Regions from separate parts of the Sphingomonas sp. CFBP9019 genome, predicted to be linked through region 2. Evidence: predicted binding sites of a transcription regulator. Region 2 holds the regulator's gene; the other holds the start of a gene.
What was found. The regulator LexA, encoded in region 2, represses DNA repair genes until DNA is damaged. The targets are predictions, from matches to a motif close to GTTCCNCNCTTGTTCT.

Region 1 (3,596 bases), on a different contig from region 2:
CCGCTGCCGGGGGGCAGCGTGAAGCCGGTCTTCTGCGCGCTTCTCTGGCGGGCGGCGGCGGGTGGCGCGGGCGTGAGGGCCAGCAGCATGATCGCCAGACGCGTCGCGAGCCTTGTCCCCATCGACGCCCCCCAGCGCGCTGTCCCGGCGACCGGGCTAGGCCGCGCGCACGGGGGCGACAAGCCGCAGACCGGCCCGCTTTGGACCTAGGCGGACGTACCCACGAAAAAGCCTGTCGCGCGGGGAGCGCGACAGGCTGTTCGATCAGGCGGCGGGCGGGCTCGCCACGGTGATGGGTCGGGGGCTTACTGGCAGGCGAGGCACTCGTCATAATCCTTCGATTCCACGTCGATCTGACGCAGGTCGATGGTGTTGTCCGCCTCGACCCCGCCCGCAAAGCCGGCGCGCTGCACCGACTTCGAGCGGAGATAGTAGAGCGACTTGATGCCGAGCTCCCAGGCGCGGAAGTGGAGCATCAGCAGGTCCCACTTTTCCACGTCGGCGGGGATGAACAGGTTCAGCGACTGCGCCTGGTCGATGTACGGCGTGCGGTCCGCGGCGAGTTCGAGCAGCCAGCGCTGGTCGATCTCGAAGCTGGTCTTGTAGCAGTCCTTTTCCTCGGTCGAGAGGAAGTCGAGATGCTGGACCGAACCGCCCTGTTCGAGGATCGAGTTCCAAACCGCGTCCGAGTTCTTCGACTTCTCGGCGAGCATCTTCTCGAGATACGGGTTCTTGATCGAGAAGCTGCCCGAGAGCGTCTTGTGCGTGTAGATGTTCGCCGGGATCGGCTCGATGCACGCGCTGGTGCCGCCGCAGATGATGCTGATCGACGCGGTCGGCGCGATTGCCATCTTGCAGCTGAACCGCTCCATCGCGCCGACATCGGCGGCGTCGGGGCAGGGCCCGCGCTCGATCGCGAGCTGCATCGAGGCTTCGTTGGCCTGCGCGTTGATGTGCTTGAACATCCGCAGGTTCCACGACTTGGCCATCGCGCCCTCGAACGGGATGCCGCGCGCCTGGAGGAAGCTGTGGAAGCCCATGACGCCGAGGCCGACCGAACGCTCGCGGCCCGCCGAATAGGCGGCGCGTTCCATGCCGGGCTCGTGGCGGTCGATATAGTCCTGCAGCACGTTGTCGAGGAAGCGCATCACGTCCTCGATCAGGCCCTTCTCGTCCTTCCACTGATCCCAGGTTTCGAGGTTCAGCGACGACAGGCAGCAGACCGCGGTCCGCTCGTTGCCGAGGTGATCCTTGCCGGTCGGCAGCGTGATTTCCGAGCACAGGTTCGAGGTCGAAACCTTGAGGCCCAGTTCGCGGTGATGCTTCGGCATCGCCTTGTTCACGTGATCGGCAAAGACGATGTAGGGCTCGCCGGTCTGGAGACGCGTCTCGACAAGCTTCTGGAACAGCGAGCGCGCGTCGACGGTGGCGCGGATCGCCTGGTCCTTCGGGCTGCGCAGATGCCATTCCTCGCCGTTGCGCACCGCCTCCATGAAGGCGTCGGTGATCAGCACGCCGTGGTGGAGGTTCAGCGCCTTGCGGTTGAAGTCGCCCGAGGGTTTGCGGATCTCGAGGAATTCCTCGATCTCGGGATGCGAGACGTCGAGGTACACGGCCGCCGAGCCGCGGCGCAGCGAGCCCTGCGAGATGGCGAGGGTGAGCGAATCCATGACGCGGACGAACGGGATGATGCCGCTGGTCTTGCCGTTGAGGCCGACCGGCTCGCCGATGCCGCGGACATTGCCCCAATAGGTGCCGATGCCGCCGCCGCGCGAGGCGAGCCAGACATTCTCGTTCCAGGTGTCGACGATGCCGCCGAGGCTGTCGGGGACCGAGTTGAGATAGCAGGAGATCGGCAGGCCGCGGCCGGTGCCGCCGTTCGAGAGAACGGGGGTGGCGGGCATGAACCAGAGCTTCGAGATCGCGTCGTAGAGACGCTGCGCATGGCCGGCGTCATCGGCGTACGCAGACGCGACGCGGACGAACAGGTCCTGATAGCTCTCGCCCGGGAGCAGATAGCGGTCCTTGAGCGTCTCCTTGCCGAATTCGGTCAGCAGCGCGTCGCGGCTGTGATCGACCTCGACCGGGTAGATCTGCGCGCGCACGGAATGGCTGTCCTGCGCCTGGCGCGGTGCCTTGGGGGCCTCTGCTGCGGGCGTGTCGAGGGTCTGTTCGATGGTGTCGGTCGTCATGTCGCTATCCCGGCTGCTGTCTCTGAAATCCAAAAGACCGCTCCTAAAATTCTGTAATCGTTCGAATCGGGAGCATATCCCATGCTATCATCGGGCAGATCAAAAGCAGAACAAAAACTGATCGGCAGCGCGTGGTCACGCCTGTCGACAATCAGGGTGGCAGCCCGAGGGGCGCACCATGTTCTACCAGAGATAGGGCCTGCCGCTGTAAGTAGCCCCCAGATACTGTGCCAATCCCGCAGCGGGTGCAAGCCGCTAGTTGGCCCGTTGCGGCCCTGCCCGGGGTCGATGGGGGTATCGCGAGGCGGCGGCGGCGGCGCGACGCGTGGATCTGCGCCGGGTTCGCGATACGCAAGCGGATTTCGCGCCTTTCGAAATATTTTCGAGCGAGCCGCGCGCGCCCGCGGTCAGCCCGCGCGGCGCATCCCGCGGACCAGCGGCGGGGGGCCGAGCCGTTCGATATCGACCGGATGGTCGAAGGCGAGCCCGGCGCGGCCGTCGCGCAGCCAGCGAATCTGCGCGCCGATCATCTGGCCGTCGACGAGCTCGATCGAGACCCCGGCGCCGGTCGGATCGCCGCGGACCATCAGCCCCTCGACCATCGCGCCGCTGGTCGAGATGTCGCGGACGCGGACATCGACGAGCGTATCCTCGACCAGCAGCCGCGCCGAGCGCAGCATCCGCACGCGCGGCGCACGGCTGGTCTTGAACCCGGCGGCGGTCGCCACCCCCGCGGCGGTGGAAAGCTGTTCCATCACCACCTCGTTGAGGACCGGGCGGCCATAGACATAGCCCTGGATATGGCTGCAGCCGAGATCGCGGACCAGCGCGATCTCGTCCTGCAGCTCGACGCCTTCCGCGGTCGTCTCCATGCCGAGCGTGTCGGCGAGCATGACGATCGCCTTGATGATCGCGGCATTGCGGTTGCCGGGCTCGGCCGCGCCCTTCACGAACGACTGGTCGATCTTGATCTTGTCGAACGGCGCGGTGCGTAGATAGCCGAGCGACGAATAGCCGGTGCCGAAATCGTCGAGCGCAAGCCGGACGCCGATTCCTTTCAGCGCCTTGAACATCTGGTCGGACGATGCGCTCTCGTCGAGGAAGACGCCCTCGGTGATCTCGAGCTCGAGCCGGTTGGCGGGCAGCCCGGACTGGGCGAGCGCGCTGGTGACGAGGGCGGGGAGCGCGGGGTTGGCGAACTGGATCGGCGAGACGTTGACCGCAACGCGGACATCGGCGGGCCAGCGCGCGGCGGCGTTGCACGCGGTGCGCAGGACCCAGGTGCCGATCGCCTCGATCAGCCCGCATTCCTCGGCGATCGGGATGAAGTCGGCGGGCGACACGGGGCCGCGCGTCGGGTGGTTCCAGCGGATCAGCGCCTCATAGCCGACGATCCGCGTCGAT
Region 2 (3,596 bases):
TGCTGACGGGCAGCCAGGTGCCGACGATCCGCTCCTGCGTCGCGGCGTTGCTGGTGCTGGTCGCGCTGGCGATGGGGCGCGAGGCGATGACGTTGCGGCTGGTCGCGACGGGGGCGATCGCGGTGATGCTCGCGCTGCCCGAATCGCTCGCCGGACCGAGCTTTCAATTGTCGTTTGCCGCGATCACCGCGATCATCGCGTTGCACGAGCATCCCGTCGTCCGTGCCACGTTCGCGCCGCATGACGAGGGCCGCGGCAGACGCCTGTTGCGGGGCGCCGCGTCGCTGCTGCTGACCGGGCTCGTCGTCGAGGCGGCGCTGATGCCGATCGCGGTCTATCATTTCCACAAGGCCGGGCTGTACGGCGCGGTCGCCAATATCGTCGCGATCCCGCTGACCACGTTCGTCGTCATGCCGTTCGAGGCGCTGGCGCTGCTGCTCGACACGATCGGGCTCGGCGCGCCGGCCTGGTGGCTGGTGCAGCATGCGCTTGACGCGCTGCTGTGGCTCGCGCGCGGCGTGGCGCATGCACCGGGCGCGGTCCGCGCGCTGCCGGCGGTTCCCGACGGGGCGTTTGCGCTGATGGTCGTCGGCGGGGTGTGGATCGCGCTGTGGCGGACGCGGTGGCGACGGATCGGAATCCTGCCCTTGGCGGTCGGCGCGATCTGGGCGCTGACGACGCCGTCACCCGATATCCTTGTGACGGGCGATGGCCGCCACGTCGCGGTCCGGACCGCCGCAGGGCTTGCACTTCTTCGCGATCGGGCGGGGGACTATGTCCGCGATACGCTGGCGGAGAATGGCGGGGTCGACGGAGAACCGCTGCTGCTGGCGGATCAGCCCGACGCGCGGTGCAGCCGCGAGCTGTGCTTGACGGATGTCGTCGCGCGGGGGCGGGCGTGGCGTGTGCTGGCAACGCGCAGCGTTTACCGGGTGCCGATCGCCGAGATGCTTGCCGCCTGCCGGCGCGCGGACATCGTCATCAGCGAGCGCGGGCTGCCGCGTGGTTGTACGCCGCGATGGCTGAAGCTCGATCGATCGGTGCTCGCGCGGACCGGGGGGATCGCGTTGACGTTGACCGCGGGGCGGATGGTGACGGTGCTCAATCCGGGGGACCGGCACCCGTGGCGCGATCCACCGACGCTGGCGCGGCCAATGCGACGGTTCGGGGCGGCGGGCGATCAGCATGGGCTGGCCGGGGGGGCGGCGTCGGTCCGGTTTCGGGTGCCGGCTCGGGGGTGGTCAGAGCGATAGGTCGCGACTGGGTATGTCGGGTCATGATCCTGCGAAGGTGGGGCCTCCGATTGGGAGGGCCGCAATTCCGAAACGCGGACGATGGTGCCTGGGGCCGTTGGTCACGAACGCCACTGCCGGGTGGCGCTGGCGGTGATGACCGCCAGCGCCACCCGGCATTCGTCAGTCGTAGCGGCGCAGGATACCCGACAGCTTGCCCTGAACCCGGACCTGTGCGGGCGCATAACGCTGGGGGTCATAGGCGCGGTTGGCCGGGTCGAGCCGGACCATCGCGCCCTCGCGGCGGAAATATTTCAACGTCGCTTCGCTGTCCTCGATCAGCGCGACGACGATCTCGCCGTCGCGGGCGATCTCGGTACGGCGGATCAGCGCGTAATCGCCGTCGAGGATGCCGGCTTCGACCATCGAGTCCCCCGAAACCTCCAGCGCATAATGCTCGCCAGTGCCGAGCAACGCGGCCGGGACGGCAAGCATCGAGCTGCCCTCGAAGGCTTCGATCGGGACGCCGGCGGCGATCCGGCCGTGCAGCGGGATCTCGACGACGTCGTTCGCCGCGATGCGGGCGGGCGACGCGGGCGTGGCGCTGGCCGTGTTCGGCGCAGATACGGTGTCGGCCGATGCCGCCACCTTCGGCCCCGACTTCGCCGCCGTCTGCCCTGTTGCAGCCTCGGGACGCTCGGGCATCCTCAGCACTTCGAGCGCGCGCGCCCGGTTGGGCAGGCGTCGGATGAAGTTGCGCTCCTCAAGCGCGCTGATCAGACGGTGCACGCCCGATTTCGATTTCAGGTCGAGCGCGTCCTTCATCTCCTCGAACGAGGGCGACACGCCCGTCTCGGCGAGGCGGTCATTGATGAAGCAGACAAGCTCGTGCTGCTTGCGCGTGAGCATAACAGTTCTCCGTCCGGAACAGACGAGGAACTTCTATGGAACACTTGCAGCTTCGTCAAGCGGTGACGTCACGCGATGACGAGGATTTCCGCCGAGTCGCCCGCCCTTGCCGCCGGCGCGTCGCCGTCGCGGATGATCAGGCAGGACGAACGGGCGAGCGTCAGCAGCATCGAGCTGTCCTGGATGGTCGAGGCATAGGCGCGACCCTTGCGCAGTTCGGCGCGCATATAGTCGGTCCGCGACTGGTTGGGCGGAAGATCCTCGCCGAGCAGCGCGTGCGTCGTCTGCGGCAGGGGATCGCGCGCGCCGAGCATGTGCGCGACCACGGGGCGGACGAAGAGGATGGCGGTGACGAAGGCGGAGACCGGGTTGCCAGGTAGGCCGAGCAGCATCGTCCGGCCAAGCGCGCCCGCCATCATCGGCTTGCCCGGGCGCAGCGCGATCCGCCAAAAGTCGATGCTGCCGCCCGCCGCCTCGATTGCGGGGCGGACGAGATCGTGATCGCCGACCGACGCGCCCCCCGTGGTCACGAGCAGATCGGCATCGACCCCGGCAAAGGCGTCACGCAGCGTGTCGAGCCGATCGGGGAGGATTCCGAGATCGATAATGTCGACGGGCAGGTCGGCGAGCATCGCGGCGAGCATGATGCCGTTTGATTCCGGTAGCGGGACGGGGTCGCTGGTCGAGCCGGGTGGAACGAGCTCGTCGCCCGTCGCGGCGACCGCGACGCGCAGGCGGCGGCCGACCGATAAGGCGCCGTGCCCGCCGGTCGCCGCGACCGCGATGCGCGCGGGCGTCAGCCGGTCGCCGGCCGCGATCAGCCGCGTGCCGGTCGCGAAGTCGAGCCCCTTGCGGCGCGTGTTGCGCCCTTCGAAGGCGGGGCCTTCGCCGTCGAGCATCAGCCGGTCGCCGTCGCGCGCGGCTTCCTCCTGGACGAGCACCGTGTCGGCGCCCGCCGGCATCGCCGCGCCGGTGAAGATCCGCGTCGCCTGTCCCGCGCCGACCGAACCGGTGAAGGGGCGCCCCGCCGCACTTTCGCCGATGACCGTCCACGGCCCGGGCAGATCTGCGTAGCGGATCGCATAGCCGTCCATCGCCGAGAGGTCGGTCGCTGGCTGGGTGCGGCGGGCGAGAATGTCCTCCGCGGCCCAGCGGCCCATCGCCGAGCGCAGCGGCACGGTTTCGGCGGGGACGCGCGCGGCCATGGCGAAGAGGCGGGACTGGGCGTCGGCGACGGGGACGAGAGGGCGCATGCGGGCTCCGTTCAGCGGGGCGATGAAGGTCTGCGCTGCTCGCACGATTGCCGCGGGGCGGAAAGCGGGCAACGCCGCGACCGGCAGGACACCGGTCGGTTATGCGATCAACGTACGAGGTAAGGCAGACGTTGCGGTGAGATGGGACGACATGCCCTGCGTTGCGTCGCGCGCAAATCCTGTCGTCAGCGCAGGCAAAACG

Region 1: SOM18_RS15585 (ribonucleoside-diphosphate reductase subunit alpha) is a predicted target of LexA. The motif match lies at 2,289-2,304, and genes of this name have one in related genera.

What each region holds. Positions count from the first base shown of each region.
Region 1 covers NZ_JAXCWK010000005.1:106,649-110,244, reverse strand. Annotated here, with positions in the region: gene SOM18_RS15590 (hypothetical protein) at 1-122, opposite strand, end outside; gene SOM18_RS15585 (ribonucleoside-diphosphate reductase subunit alpha) at 306-2,192, opposite strand; gene SOM18_RS15580 (EAL domain-containing protein) at 2,600-3,596, opposite strand, start outside.
Region 2 covers NZ_JAXCWK010000002.1:625,112-628,707, forward strand. Annotated here, with positions in the region: gene SOM18_RS06930 (ComEC/Rec2 family competence protein) at 1-1,253, shown strand, start outside; gene lexA (transcriptional repressor LexA) at 1,416-2,141, opposite strand; gene glp (gephyrin-like molybdotransferase Glp) at 2,210-3,394, opposite strand.